4 regions of the Bradyrhizobium sp. 76 genome follow, and region 2 is predicted to be linked to each of the others. Evidence: predicted binding sites of a transcription regulator. Region 2 holds the regulator's gene; each other region holds the start of a gene.

Region 1 (3,195 bases), on a different contig from region 2:
TCTTCCCTGCCCGCCAGCACCGACCTCCCAAACTCCGTTATCGACAATCTGCTCCGCAGATAAGCCTCATCACGGTCCCTCAGATTCTCTCGGCGGATATTCCGCAGTTCATCGTCGAGTCCGGCAATCGCGGGTCTCGGACCTAGCGCAAGTCCGTGCAGCAACCACCCCAGCTCAAACTCGCTAAAAACACGCGTACGGCGAAGACTACGCAGATGGAACAATGCATTCGTCCGTTCGTAACCCCGTGCAATGAGTTCGAGGAATCGCATTTCCGTCGCGCCGAGCCCCGTTGACGGAAGCTCCGCCAGCAAGTCGATCAAGGCCGGCTTCAGCATCGGCAGGGCACTCAGATCGTTGTCAACGAGGCCGACACAGGCCTCGGGCGTCGGCGCGGCGTAGGCCAGCCAAGCCTTCCTTGCCGTTGCGAGTTCATCCGAGGTGATGTCGACAGCCGGAATGTAGGACAGCGACTTACTAATGTTCGCCGCCTCCTGTGAGATGAGATCGAAGGCAATCAGTCGGAGCTTTGACTTGGCCACGGTCTCTGGGTGGGAGCGGAGATATTCGAGCAGCCAGATCAGCTGGAGCTGATCATTTGGGGTCCGATCGAACCACAATTCGACCAGGTCGTAGGATTGGCAGAACTCGACCAGCGAAAGATGTCTGCGGTCTTCGGCAGCCGACGGCCGGCGTCCAACGAAGTCCGACCAGTGCGTCCCCGGACCCGCTCCCCCCGAGCGGGCGGGGACATAGACTGCAAGTTCGTCAAGAGGCGGAGGCCCATCGACAAAGCGGAACGTGAAGGGGATGACGATTTCGGCAAGGCCCGAGCGCATGAGGTCGAAGCCGGACGAACTCGTCAGAAACGCACGCTTCATCGCCTAAATACTCCAGGCAAAACGAAACGGGCACTGACGACGTCGGCAACTCAACGTCCTCAGCGCCCGCTCCTCGCGAAAAACTTTACTGTTGAAGCTTACTCGTCCGCCGGCTCCTCGCCGTCGGCGTCACGCTCGGGGCTCCCGGCGAGAATCTGCTCGGCGATCAGGCCGGAGTTCTGGCGGATCGAGGTTTCGATCTTGGCGGTGATGTCGGGGTTGGCCTTCAGGAATGCTTTCGAATTCTCGCGGCCCTGGCCAAGACGCTGGCTGTCATAGGAGAACCAGGCGCCGGACTTTTCGACGATGCCGGCCTTGACGCCGAGATCGAGGATCTCGCCCATCTTGGAGACGCCCTCGCCGTACATGATGTCGAACTCGACCTGCTTGAAGGGCGGGGCCAGCTTGTTCTTCACGACCTTGACGCGGGTGGTGTTGCCGACAACCTCGTCGCGCTCCTTGATCGCGCCGATGCGGCGGATGTCGAGACGGATGGAGGCGTAGAATTTCAGCGCGTTGCCGCCGGTGGTGGTCTCCGGCGAGCCGTACATCACACCGATCTTCATGCGGATCTGGTTGATGAAGATCACCATGGTATTGGACTTGTTGATGGACGCCGTCAGCTTGCGCAGCGCCTGGCTCATCAGACGGGCCTGCAGGCCCGGCAGCGCGTCGCCCATCTCGCCCTCGAGCTCGGCTTTCGGCACCAGGGCCGCGACCGAATCGATCACCAGCACGTCGACCGCGCCGGAGCGCACCAGCGTGTCGCAGATTTCCAGCGCCTGCTCGCCGGTGTCCGGCTGGGAGATCAGGAGCTCGTCGATGTTGACGCCCAGCTTGCGCGCATAGACCGGGTCGAGCGCGTGCTCGGCGTCGATGAAGGCGCAGATGCCGCCCTTCTTCTGCCCTTCCGCAACCGTGTGCAGCGCCAGCGTGGTCTTGCCCGAGGATTCCGGCCCGTAGATCTCCACGACGCGCCCCTTCGGCAGGCCGCCGATCCCGAGCGCGATATCGAGCCCCAACGAGCCCGACGAGATCGCCTCGACATCCATCGAACGGTCGTTCTTGCCCAGCTTCATCACCGAGCCCTTGCCGAACTGCCGCTCGATCTGGGAGAGCGCGGCGGCGAGAGCTTTACTCTTGTCCATGGAGGATCCTTCGACGATACGCAGGGCAGTGGTGGACATCGGGTCGTGCTCCTTATGACGAGGATTCGCGTGAGGGACAAACGATTGGCGAGGCGGCGCGGCGATAAAAGCAATGTGCCCTATTTGTTCTAGGTTCGCAATATGTTCTTTTGGGAATTTGCACGCTCTGGCTGACGCGCATCAAAAACGGATGACCCGCACGCCGCCAGAATTCGGTAATCCTGCGGCACCGAACCTTTCGCGGTCTGCGGCCTTCTCTTGGATGAGACTGCAACTCTGGGACTTCCAATCATGACGGAAAATACGCATCACGATACGAGCCGGCGCACTCCACTGCTGGAGGCGGCGCGAGAGGAGCTGAGCAAGTTCGAGCGCAAGGAAAACGAGTTCGGCAAGAAGGATCGCGAAGAGCGTGCCGCCGAACTCCATCTGCCGCTGGACGCGATCGAGGTTCACTAAGGCCGCGGGGACGAGGGCTTAGGAGCTGACAGGCCGGCTGGCTGGGCAGGCGGCGGCGGTGTTCGCCAGCGGCAACGCGCCAGCGACGAGGCCGGAGCGGCGCCATTGATCTCAAAAAGATCGGCACGGGAATCGGGATTCGGATGGTCGTGGAGGCGCGTCCGAGTCGATATGGTATCCAATTACTACCAGCAAGCCATTGATTTAGTGGCGGAATTTTCCGGCGGGCTACTGTGCATGGGGTTGTTTTCGTGTTTTTGAAAGGCGCGCATGGGCCTTTCCACCCCCAGAGCCGTCTCCCGGCACCCAACACCGCCTATAGCAGAACCAGCAACCCGATGCCGATCACCAGCACGACGAAGCCAGCCGCCGTCGCGGCGGCGAATGACCGCTCTACGTTGTCCATGATGCCACCCCGTTGCCGGTGCGCCACGTTTCCCCCATGGCAGCACCGTCGCTGCGAAATCTCGCCTGCGGTTGTGTCCTGAGTTGTGCGAACGGATGTCGAAATTGGGACCGGTGCGGGGCCAGTCTGCGGCCCGCCGCGCTCAGGCTTTCGCTGCCACCGCAGCCTTGTCAGGCTGTCGTAAGCTGAGCCGGCTAGGTTCGCCTGGCTATGGTGTTGCAGCCCAGCACCTCAGCCTCCAATAACCTTTCCCCGCTTGGTTCTTCCAAGCGGGGTTTTTCATTCCGATTTCATTCCGATT
Region 2 (3,195 bases):
CGTTTGCGGGCGTCCGAAGGTCGCGATTCTCGCCACCGGCGACGAACTGGTGATGCCGGGCAGCACGCCCGGCCACGGCCAGATCGTCTATTCCAACGGCTACGCCCTGCACGCGCTCGCCCGCAGCGAAGGCGCCGAGACCATCGACCTCGGTATTGCCGCCGACACGCTGGAGGCCACCACCGCCGGCATCCGCCGCGCCCGTGAGAGCGGCGCCGACATCCTGATCACGACCGGAGGCGCATCGGTCGGCGACCACGATCTGGTCCAGCAGGCACTGCGGGACGAAGGCATCGCGATGGCGTTCTGGAAGATCGCGATGCGGCCAGGCAAGCCGATGATGCACGGGCGGCTCGGCGCAATGGGCGTGATCGGTCTGCCGGGCAATCCCGTGTCGTCCTACGTGTGCGCTTTCCTGTTCATGGTGCCGCTGATTCGTGCCCTGTCGGGCCGTTCAGTGATTCACCATCGCCGTGAGCGCGCCGTGCTCGGCCGCGACGTCAGCGCCAACGACCAGCGCGAGGACTATCTGCGCGCGCATCTGGAGGAGCGCGACGATGGCACACGCGTCGTTCTTCCCGTCAATCATCAGGACTCTTCGCTGCTTGCGAATCTCGCTGCAGCGCAGGTACTTCTCGTGCGCGCACCGTTCGCGCCGAAGGCCGAAGCCGGCACGGCTTGCGAAGTGTTGCGGCTCCCTGTCTGAGCGCCCCGGCAATGCGCGTTCCGCCAACTTTGCTCTGTTCACGGTAAATTAAGCAGTTGCGGAACATGTATCGAACATATAGTGTCCGTTCATGATTTGTTTCGAGCATGTAGCGGCATATTGCCGAATTCAGCGTCTCGGAATCGGACGACATCAACCGGGGGACTTTGGTCGAGATGTTAACGCGCAAACAATACGAGCTTCTGCGGTTCATCAGTGAACGTCTGAAGGAAAGCGGCGTACCGCCCTCCTTCGACGAGATGAAGGATGCGCTCGACCTGCGCTCGAAGTCGGGCATCCATCGCCTGATCACGGCGCTCGAGGAGCGTGGCTTTATCCGACGCCTGCCCAACCGCGCCCGTGCGATTGAAGTCATCAAGCTGCCGGAGCTCCAGGCAGCCGCAGGCAGCCGCCGCGGCTTCACGCCGAGCGTCATCGAGGGCAATCTCGGCAAGGTGCGCGCGAGCTCCAGCCTGCCCGCGGACGAGGGCGAACGTCCCGTCGCGGTGCCGGTGATGGGTCGCATCGCGGCCGGCACGCCGATCGAGGCGTTGCAGACCCGCAGCCATACTATCAGCGTACCGCCTGACATGCTCGGCTCGGGCGAGCATTACGCGCTCGAAGTGCGCGGTGATTCCATGGTCGAGGCCGGCATCCTTGACGGCGACATGGCGCTGATTCAGCGCAACGAGAGCGCCGATACAGGGGACATCGTGGTGGCGCTGATCGACGACGAGGAAGCGACGCTGAAGCGCTTCCGCCGTCGCGGCGCCTCGATCGCGCTCGAGCCCGCCAACGCGGCCTATGAGGTCCGCATCCTGCCGCCCAACCGGGTGAAGATTCAGGGCAAGCTGATCGGGCTTTACCGGAAGTACTGATACCGGGCGTCCTTGATACCGGGAGTACTTCATACCGGAGGTGCTTGGCGCCGCGTGCGCTTCCGATCGGCATCGCCGGTCAGGGATTGGAGCGGATCATCGTCCGCTCCGGCTGGGTAGTCTTTCTGGTTCTGCACAGACTATCCGGCCCCTCCTTCGGCGCTGGCTCCTCGCGACGCCCACGAAGCGGAACTGGTTCGCGGCGCAAGTGTTCGAGGAAACAGCGGCCAGCGATCAAGCTCGACCGTGGCAGTCAAGCCGGCGATATTCGCGCACGCGCCTCCCGAATGCATCGCAACTCGCTTTGTTCCTATTGAATTCGGGAAAGATAATGTGATCGCGGCTCGCGGAAACCAGCCGCAGATTTGCCCACAACCAAGCAGAGCTTCATGCTTCAACTCTGATAGAGGCCTGCGCCTCGATTAAGAGACGCGGGTTGCTATCCCAGCATGAGGAGCACCCGATGTGTGACTACAGCCTGCATGCCGTCGCGTCGCGCCCCGCCGAAGTCGGCGAGACGATCGTCACGACAAGCTTCCGCGGCACCTCGACGCGCGGCTTCGCCTCGGCAGCCGATCCGTCTGTTGCCGTCTGCCTGCTGCCGGGAACGGAGCTCGCCTTCGCCGACGACGTTCGCTACGACAATCGCTGGATCTGGACGCGCACCATCAATTCCCGCGTGGGCAAGTTCGGCAAGATCGATCCGCACGTTCCCGACCGCCATCACGACGCGATCGAATTCCCCGACGGCAAATATGTGCTGGTGACGCAGCTCGTCGAAGGCCAGCGCGCGACCGTGCTGCAACTGCCTGTGACCCAGCCGGTGACGGAGCGCGAGCACAAGGCGCAGGTCATCGTCGACAGGCAGCCGACCGTCACGCGCCTGCCGATCGGCTGACGCAGCCGGCTACGAGGTCGGAGGTCAAGATTGAATCGCCGTCGCCGGCCGTGGCCGGCGAGATGGCGCGGTTTGCGCCCAGTGAATCCGAGCAGATGCACCAATCCACTGCATTGCTCCGCACCGTCAGATCAATCGTCGGCCTGCAAGTCGGTCTCCGCCGGCGTTGCGTCCTTGATGCGGGGTGCGATCGCCTTGGGCGCAAGGCTGCCGTCGAAATCACCCTCGCCTGCGCCGGCTGGCAACGAGGGGCGGCTCGCGCCTCTCGCCCTCACCGCCTGAACCACAAAGCCGTCACCACGCTGCGTTAGCGCCAGCGCACTCTGGCTGGCGAGCCGTTGCCGATCGACCACCATCGCCGCGCAATCGGGCGGCGCGGGGCGTGTCGTCACCACCAGCGCGGCCCGACTACAATCGTCCGCGAGAGCGTCGACGCGCAGTGCCAGCGCGACCAACCTCCCGTCGGCCAGTGGCGTCACGCAGCCCGATTCGTCACAGGACACGCCATCGGCCAGCGAGGCTCTGCCGGCATCGCGCGGATCTGCGTCGGCAGCGAGCCACTCCTTGAGCAGAAAGCTGTCCTTGCTCGTCCTGATCAGGTGCAGATGTCCGTCCCTGCCCCGCACCGCGACGCTGGCGCCATCCCCGGCAATCAGGATGTCGGGCTGCCGCGCCGACAGTCCCCAGAGGATCGCTGCCAGCAGGACCAGGGC
Region 3 (3,195 bases), on a different contig from region 2:
GTGCGCGAGGCGACATCGCCGATGGTCTTCAGGCCGGCGCGTCGCAGGCCGGTGCTGATGGCCTCACCCGCGCCAAGCGCTGACACCGGAAACCGGCTGATTGCCGCCGCCTCCCCGCCATCGGCAACGATGGTCCTTGAAGATTGCCGCGTCAGCGTGCGCGCGCAGACCGAGGTGCCGGCGATCGCCGCGCTGACGGCAAAGCCCTGGCGATCGAGGGCACGGACAAGGGTTTGCAACAGCGCAGCCTCGCCGCCGAACAGATGCGCGCAGCCGGTGATGTCGAGGAACAGCCCGTGCGGCGGATCGAGTGCCACCAGCGGCGTGAAACGATCGCACCAGTCGGCGATGTCGCCGATCGTCTTGGCATCGGCCACGGCATCGGCGTCGAACACCTTTAAATCAGGACACATCGCCCGGGCATTGGCCAGAGGCTGGCCGATATGCAGACCGAGGCGCTCGGCCGCCTCGTCCAGCGCATGGATCACCAACGCGTTGCTGTCCTTGGCAACGACGATGCTGGGCGCATTATTTTCATGCAGTCCGACGTTGCCGAAGAACCGCTGGATCCGATCGATGGGCAGGCGCGGCAGCCACAGGCTGAGGATACGCCGACGATTCAGAGAACTGGCACTCATCACATTTCCATTCCATGATCCACCGCCCGCACGGGCCATGACGATTGCGCAGGAGCTCGGCATCGAAACGCGGCGCCCCCCAAGCGCTCCACATCGCGCCCGGCGGCGAATGCGCCGCGCGCAGCATCCATCTGGTCTCGGCGGTTGAGGGTAAAGGTTGCGCGGCCATCCGCAGCAACAGGCCGGTGACACCGGAAGATTGCGCAGCCAGCGTCAGCTTGCGGCTCGCCACCAGATCGAACTGCCTCGTCTCGCCCCAGAGCTCGAGCACGACGGCACCCAGCGCGTCGCAGGCGAGCGCATCGGCCGACGTGCGCAACGCACTCTCCACGTCGGCGGCGCGCACCATCACCATGCGGCGCGGATCGAGACCGATCTCGGTGAGCCCGCTCATCGACAGCGCACCGGTTTCAATTTCTGAAAAATCCTGCCGCACCCACAGCAGCGGTTTTCGCGCCGTCATCCGCCCCGCAAGTCCGGTGACAAAGCCCGTCGCGGCCGCGCCCTGACGCCCCTCGCAAAATACCTCGTGGATTGCCGCGCGCGCGAGCCCGCCCTTTAGCGCGTTGTCGGCCTCGCGATGGCCGAGCGCGACACGGTCGCGATGATGCACGACCTCCGCCGTCTCGATGCGCTCGATCTGGCCGCGCAAGGCTGCAAGCGCGCTGATGCGTGCGCCGCTCATGGTCGCCGCTCCTTGAAGGGGTGATTGCCGTGGCTCTCAAAAAGAGAACCAACGGCTGGCTCAATTGTTCATGGTATGTTCTAATATAAAGCTAACGCCGCCTGGAGAGTCAATCGAATTGGCACTCTTCGGGATTCATCAGCTGAATCAAAGGGATTCCAATATGGACGTGCAACGCAAGCTGGAAATCCTGGCGGACGCCGCCAAGTACGACGCGTCCTGCGCCTCCAGCGGCACCGAGAGACGGGATTCCAGCGACGGCAAGGGCATGGGATCGACCGCGCCCGGCATGGGCATTTGCCATTCCTACGCGCCGGACGGCCGCTGCATCTCGCTGCTCAAGGTGCTGCTGACCAACGCCTGCAATTACGACTGCCTCTATTGCGTCAACCGCGCCTCCTCCAACGTGCCGCGTGCCCGCTTCACCATCGACGAAGTCGTCAAGCTGACGCTCGACTTCTACCGGCGCAATTACATCGAAGGACTGTTTCTCTCCTCCGGCATCATCCGCAACCCCGACTACACCATGGAGCAGGTGGTGAGCGTCGCGCGCAAACTGCGCGAGGAGCATCACTTCCGCGGCTACATCCATCTCAAGACGATCCCGGAGGCCGACGATACATTGATCTCCGAGGCCGGCAAATATGCCGACCGTCTCTCCATCAACATCGAGATGCCGCAGGAGACGAGCCTGCAGCAATTCGCGCCCGAGAAAGACGTGCGCGCGATCCGCCGCACCATGGGTCGGCTGCGGCTGAAGCTCGACGAGGCCGAGGAAAGCCGCAACGCGAAGACGAAAGCCAAGCCGCAGCGCTTCGCGCCGGCCGGCCAAAGCACGCAGATGATCGTCGGCGCCGACGCGGCCTCCGACCACACCATCCTCCACACCAGCGCCAATCTCTACGGTTCATACAGACTGAGGCGCGTCTATTATTCCGCGTTCAGCCCGATCCCCGATGCCAGCCGCGCGCTGCCTCTGCGCGCGCCGCCCTTGCTGCGCGAGCACCGACTCTACCAGGCCGACTGGCTGATGCGGTTCTACGGTTTTGATGTCGGCGAGATCGTCGACGACAGTGCGATGCTGCCGCTCGACATCGATCCAAAACTCGCCTGGGCGCTACGTCACCGCGACCGTTTCCCGCTCGACGTCAACCGCGCCAGCCGCGAGGAATTGTTGCGCGTGCCGGGCTTCGGCACCAAGGCGGTCGAGCGCATCATCGCGGCGCGCCGCACGACCACGATCCGCGTCGCCGACCTCGCGCGGCTGCATGTGCCCCGCAACAAGGCGCTGCCGTTCATCGTCCTCAGCGACCACCGTCCCGCGCCGCACCGCCTCGACGAGGCACGGCTGATCGAACGGTTCAAGCCGAAGGCCACACAACTGGGATTTGGCTTCTGATGCAATACATCACCCTCGAGAACGAAACCGATTTCGATGGCTGGCGCAAAGCCGCGCGTAGCCTCGTGCTTCACCAAATGAAACCGGCCGATGTCATCTGGGCCGTGCCGGGCGGCGAAGCGGAGCTGTTCGCGACGCCGTCGTCGTCTCCGCTGCCGGCGGCTGGCGACGGCACCTTCAACGTGCCTGCAAAATTCGTCGAGCTCGCCAAGGCCGCGATCCTGCATCGCGATCCCGAGCGTTTCGCGATCCTCTATCGCCTGCTGTTTCGGCTGAAGGACAATCACGATCTCATCGAGGTCGCGACCGATCTCGATGTCGCGCAAGTCACGGCCATGGCAAAGGCGGTCTATCGCGACGAGCACAAGATGCACGCCTTCGTGCGCTTCCGCGAGATCGGCAGGGAACGCGAAGCACATTACGTTGCCTGGTTCGAGCCAGAGCATCATATCGTCGAGCTCGCCGCGCCGTTC
Region 4 (3,195 bases), on a different contig from region 2:
CCGCACCATCGCCACCCTGGCGCCGGGCACGTCTGTGAAGCTCGACGTCGTCCACAAGGGCGACAGCAAGACGGTGACACTGGCGCTCGGCGAGTTGCCGAACGAGCGGCAGGCCAGAGCCGACGAGGGCAAGTCGCAGCCGGATGCCGGCATGCCGCCGCGTCTCGGGCTCAGCCTGGCTCCGGCCGGCGACGTGCAGGGCGCCGGCCAGAAGGGCGTCGTCGTCACTGAAGTCGATCCGCAAGGGCCGGCCGCGCAACGCGGCATCCAGACCGGCGACGTCATCCTCAATGTGGGCGGCAAGGCTGTCGCCAATATCGGCGATGTCCGTTCGGAGCTGGCGCAGGCGAAATCGTCCGGCAAGCGCAGCGTGCTGCTGCAGGTCAGAAGCGCGCAGGCGACCCGTTTCGTCGCGGTGCCGCTCGCATAAGGCGAACGTCGATCGGCGCAACTCCAAAAGGGCGGCTCACGGGCCGCCTTTCCTGTTCGCCTTCAGGATTCCGGATGTCCGCCGATAACATTCTCGTTAACGGCAGTGAGGATGACCCGGTTCGTCCGAAAAAGCCGTGTTCGCTCATCACAATTCCGGGTCAGGTAGGGACTCGGCGGCAATGAAGCCGCCGGGACGATTGCAAGCGTGGAACTTCGAACTTGCCGCCGCTGAGCTGGACCGGTCGGCAATTCGTATTTGATCGGTGCCGACATGGATCGATTGAAGCTCTCGCTGAGGACTGCGCTGCTCGTGGCGCCATTCGTGCTGTGGGGCGGAATCGCTCTCGGGCGTGACGACGGCCGCTACGCGGACTCTCCCCTCAAGCCATGGTTCGACGGTCTGCGCAGCCATCTCGGTCCGTGCTGCTCAGATGCGGATGGGTTTGCCGTCGCCGATCCCGATTGGGACTCGCACAATGGACATTATCGCGTGCGGCTCGACGGCGAGTGGGTCGACGTCCCGGACGAAGCCGTGATCACCGAGCCGAACCGGGCCGGCCGCACCATGGTGTGGCCGGTGAAGACCGCGTTCGGCGTTTCGATCCGCTGCTTCATGCCGGGCAGCATGATCTGACGGAGGTCAGCGCGACCGTTTGGAGGATTTGCGCTTCGACGTCTTCTTCGAAGTCTTTCTCGAAGTCTTCTTGGATGTTTTCCGAGATGTCTTCTTTGACGTCTTCTTGGACGTCTTTCGCTTCGCGGCTTTCTTCGGGACCTTCTTGCCCTTCTTGCGCGCTTTCGACAGGCCGATCGCGATTGCCTGCTTGCGGCTCTTCACGCGTCCGCCTCGACCGCCCGGTCCGCTTTTCGCGGTACCCTTCTTGTAGCGCTTCATCTCGCCTTCGACGTCGCTGCCGGAGCTGCGCGAGTAGCGGCGCTTCTTTGCCTTGCGTGCCATGCATGTTCTCCCTTGGCCTGGAAAACAATCCGAGACAGGCATGGTTCCGAAAGCGCGCATGCACGTCCCGGATACGCGGCTTAGTCTAGAACGAATCCGCCAGCTCGATCTCGGCTTCCAGCACCTGAATGCGCCGTGCTGCCTCGCTGGAGGACAGATCCCGCGCATATTGCGCGGGCTGATACGCCTCTTCGCTCAGCCGTTTCAGCCGGAGGCCCTGCGCCCGCGTCATCTGCTCGGTGAGGAAAGTCTTGGCGGTGAGGAGAGTCTTGGCGTCGTATTTACCCTGAACCTGCATGTCGCTTCTCCCTTCTGAAATCGTGACTTGACTATATGTTCTTATTTTGTTCTAACAAGTCATGGACAACAGAATTAATGAAATTCGACGTAAAATCAGCGCCTTGAGGCTGGAAATGGCCGATATCGAGGCGTCCGTGCGTGAGCTCGTCGACCGCGATCGCGACTGCACAGAGAAGGCCCTGGCGCAGATGGATCTGCGCCGGAAAATCAATCTGCTGATCGGCGAATGGAAGGCTGCAGGTGGCGGCGATGTCCTGCCGAATGTCCGCGATAGGATGCGCCTTCGTTCCGCGAAGACATCAGGTAGTCCTCTGCGCGTGATCGCGCGCCGCTGAGAGCTTTGGGAGCGCACGGTGGAGGAAGACCCGGATGCGTACCGGATTCTAAAGCTGCGCGCCGAGATTCTCGAACTGGGCTCTGCGATCCGGCAGCTGCAACGGGAGGGGCTCGACGACGCCGCGGCCCAGCTCTTGATCGCGCGCAAGCGCGCACGACTCGATCATCTGGTGAGAGCTGATCCCGCCAGCGTCCATCCTGACATCCTGGGAAGCCATCGTAGCTGAAGCCTGCGCGCAACGCGGCCCGAGAAAAAGTTCGTTCGAACACCATAAGCAAAAAGGCCCCGCGATCGCGGGGCCTCTATGAGTTGGACGAACAAAAAGCTACTTGGTGTTGCTCATGCCGCCCTTGTTGTTCGTCATGGTGCCGCCCTGATCGGAGCCGGGACCGGAGCCGCCCTGACCGGAGGGATCAGCACCCTTGGAGGACTTGGTGTTGGCGCCTGTGGTGGTTTGCGACGATGACATCGAGGATCCGTGTTTTGCCTTGTGCGACTTGGCCTGCACGGCGAACGGTGCGGCGGCGAGGCCGGTGGCCAACATCACGGCAAGAGCGAGCTTGGTGGTCTTCATGTGCGGGAACTCCCTGAGTTGAATTGACGCAGGCAGCCAACTGCCATTCGTCGCAGGAGTTCCGAACAAAGAAGTTCCGGTAAATCTCGCATCCTTCAAGATTGCTTGTCCTCTGCGAGGATGAATACGACGCCGGTGAGTGTCGCCCCGATCGCGAACGTCGTCACCAATGTGAGGGCGAAAACGACAACGGCCTGGCTTCCGCCGTGATTCAGCAAATTGGCGACGGCTGGATTGGACAGCACGAGCAAGAGGCTGAAAGCGAGCCCTAAGGCTGCGCCCATCATGGCGTGCGTCATCAGCTTGACGAGCCCGCTCGGAGAGATCAGGTCCGACGACTTTTTCGCGCGCATGGAACTCTATCCCGATCTCGCAAGCAACGCCTGCGACACGCGCTGGTTCCACCCGCATGAAGGAATCATTATCGCCCGCTTCATCCGACGTTCATGCCGGTTGGGCGAGAATGACCGCGCAACACGGGAACATTCGATATGGGTAAGGTGGTCTTTCTCTATCGCTCTCTGGCTTATCGCAACGCCGCCGCGGACATCCTCCGCAAAGCGCGCAAGCTGCCCCGCGGCGCGGAGCGAAGCG

The links. The regulator LexA, encoded in region 2, represses DNA repair genes until DNA is damaged. The targets are predictions, from matches to a motif close to TGTTCNNNNTGTGTTCNG.
Region 1: recA (recombinase RecA) is a predicted target of LexA. The motif match lies at 2,143-2,160, and genes of this name have one in related genera.
Region 3: IVB48_RS08235 (DNA repair protein) is a predicted target of LexA. The motif match lies at 1,389-1,406, and genes of this name have one in related genera.
Region 4: IVB48_RS10265 (DUF3072 domain-containing protein) is a predicted target of LexA. The motif match lies at 1,725-1,742, and genes of this name have one in related genera.

Annotation. Positions count from the first base shown of each region.
Region 1 covers NZ_JADPIS010000059.1:312,889-316,083, forward strand. Annotated here, with positions in the region: gene IVB48_RS13885 (hypothetical protein) at 1-881, opposite strand, end outside; gene recA (recombinase RecA) at 980-2,068, opposite strand; gene IVB48_RS13895 (hypothetical protein) at 2,321-2,488, shown strand; gene IVB48_RS13900 (DUF2798 domain-containing protein) at 3,185-3,195, opposite strand, start outside.
Region 2 covers NZ_JADPIS010000015.1:610,322-613,516, reverse strand. Annotated here, with positions in the region: gene glp (gephyrin-like molybdotransferase Glp) at 1-706, shown strand, start outside; gene lexA (transcriptional repressor LexA) at 883-1,584, shown strand; gene IVB48_RS03825 (hypothetical protein) at 2,048-2,482, shown strand; gene IVB48_RS03820 (ComEC/Rec2 family competence protein) at 2,614-3,195, opposite strand, start outside.
Region 3 covers NZ_JADPIS010000035.1:76,154-79,348, forward strand. Annotated here, with positions in the region: gene IVB48_RS08230 (DNA polymerase Y family protein) at 1-638, opposite strand, end outside; gene IVB48_RS08235 (DNA repair protein) at 535-1,323, opposite strand; gene IVB48_RS08240 (putative DNA modification/repair radical SAM protein) at 1,487-2,722, shown strand; gene IVB48_RS08245 (UdgX family uracil-DNA binding protein) at 2,722-3,195, shown strand, end outside.
Region 4 covers NZ_JADPIS010000035.1:526,747-529,941, reverse strand. Annotated here, with positions in the region: gene IVB48_RS10280 (Do family serine endopeptidase) at 1-430, shown strand, start outside; gene IVB48_RS10275 (hypothetical protein) at 704-1,066, shown strand; gene IVB48_RS10270 (DUF6496 domain-containing protein) at 1,073-1,390, opposite strand; gene IVB48_RS10265 (DUF3072 domain-containing protein) at 1,476-1,688, opposite strand; gene IVB48_RS10260 (hypothetical protein) at 1,804-2,025, shown strand; gene IVB48_RS10255 (hypothetical protein) at 2,044-2,253, shown strand; gene IVB48_RS10250 (hypothetical protein) at 2,353-2,601, opposite strand; gene IVB48_RS10245 (hypothetical protein) at 2,697-2,954, opposite strand; gene IVB48_RS10240 (hypothetical protein) at 3,093-3,195, shown strand, end outside.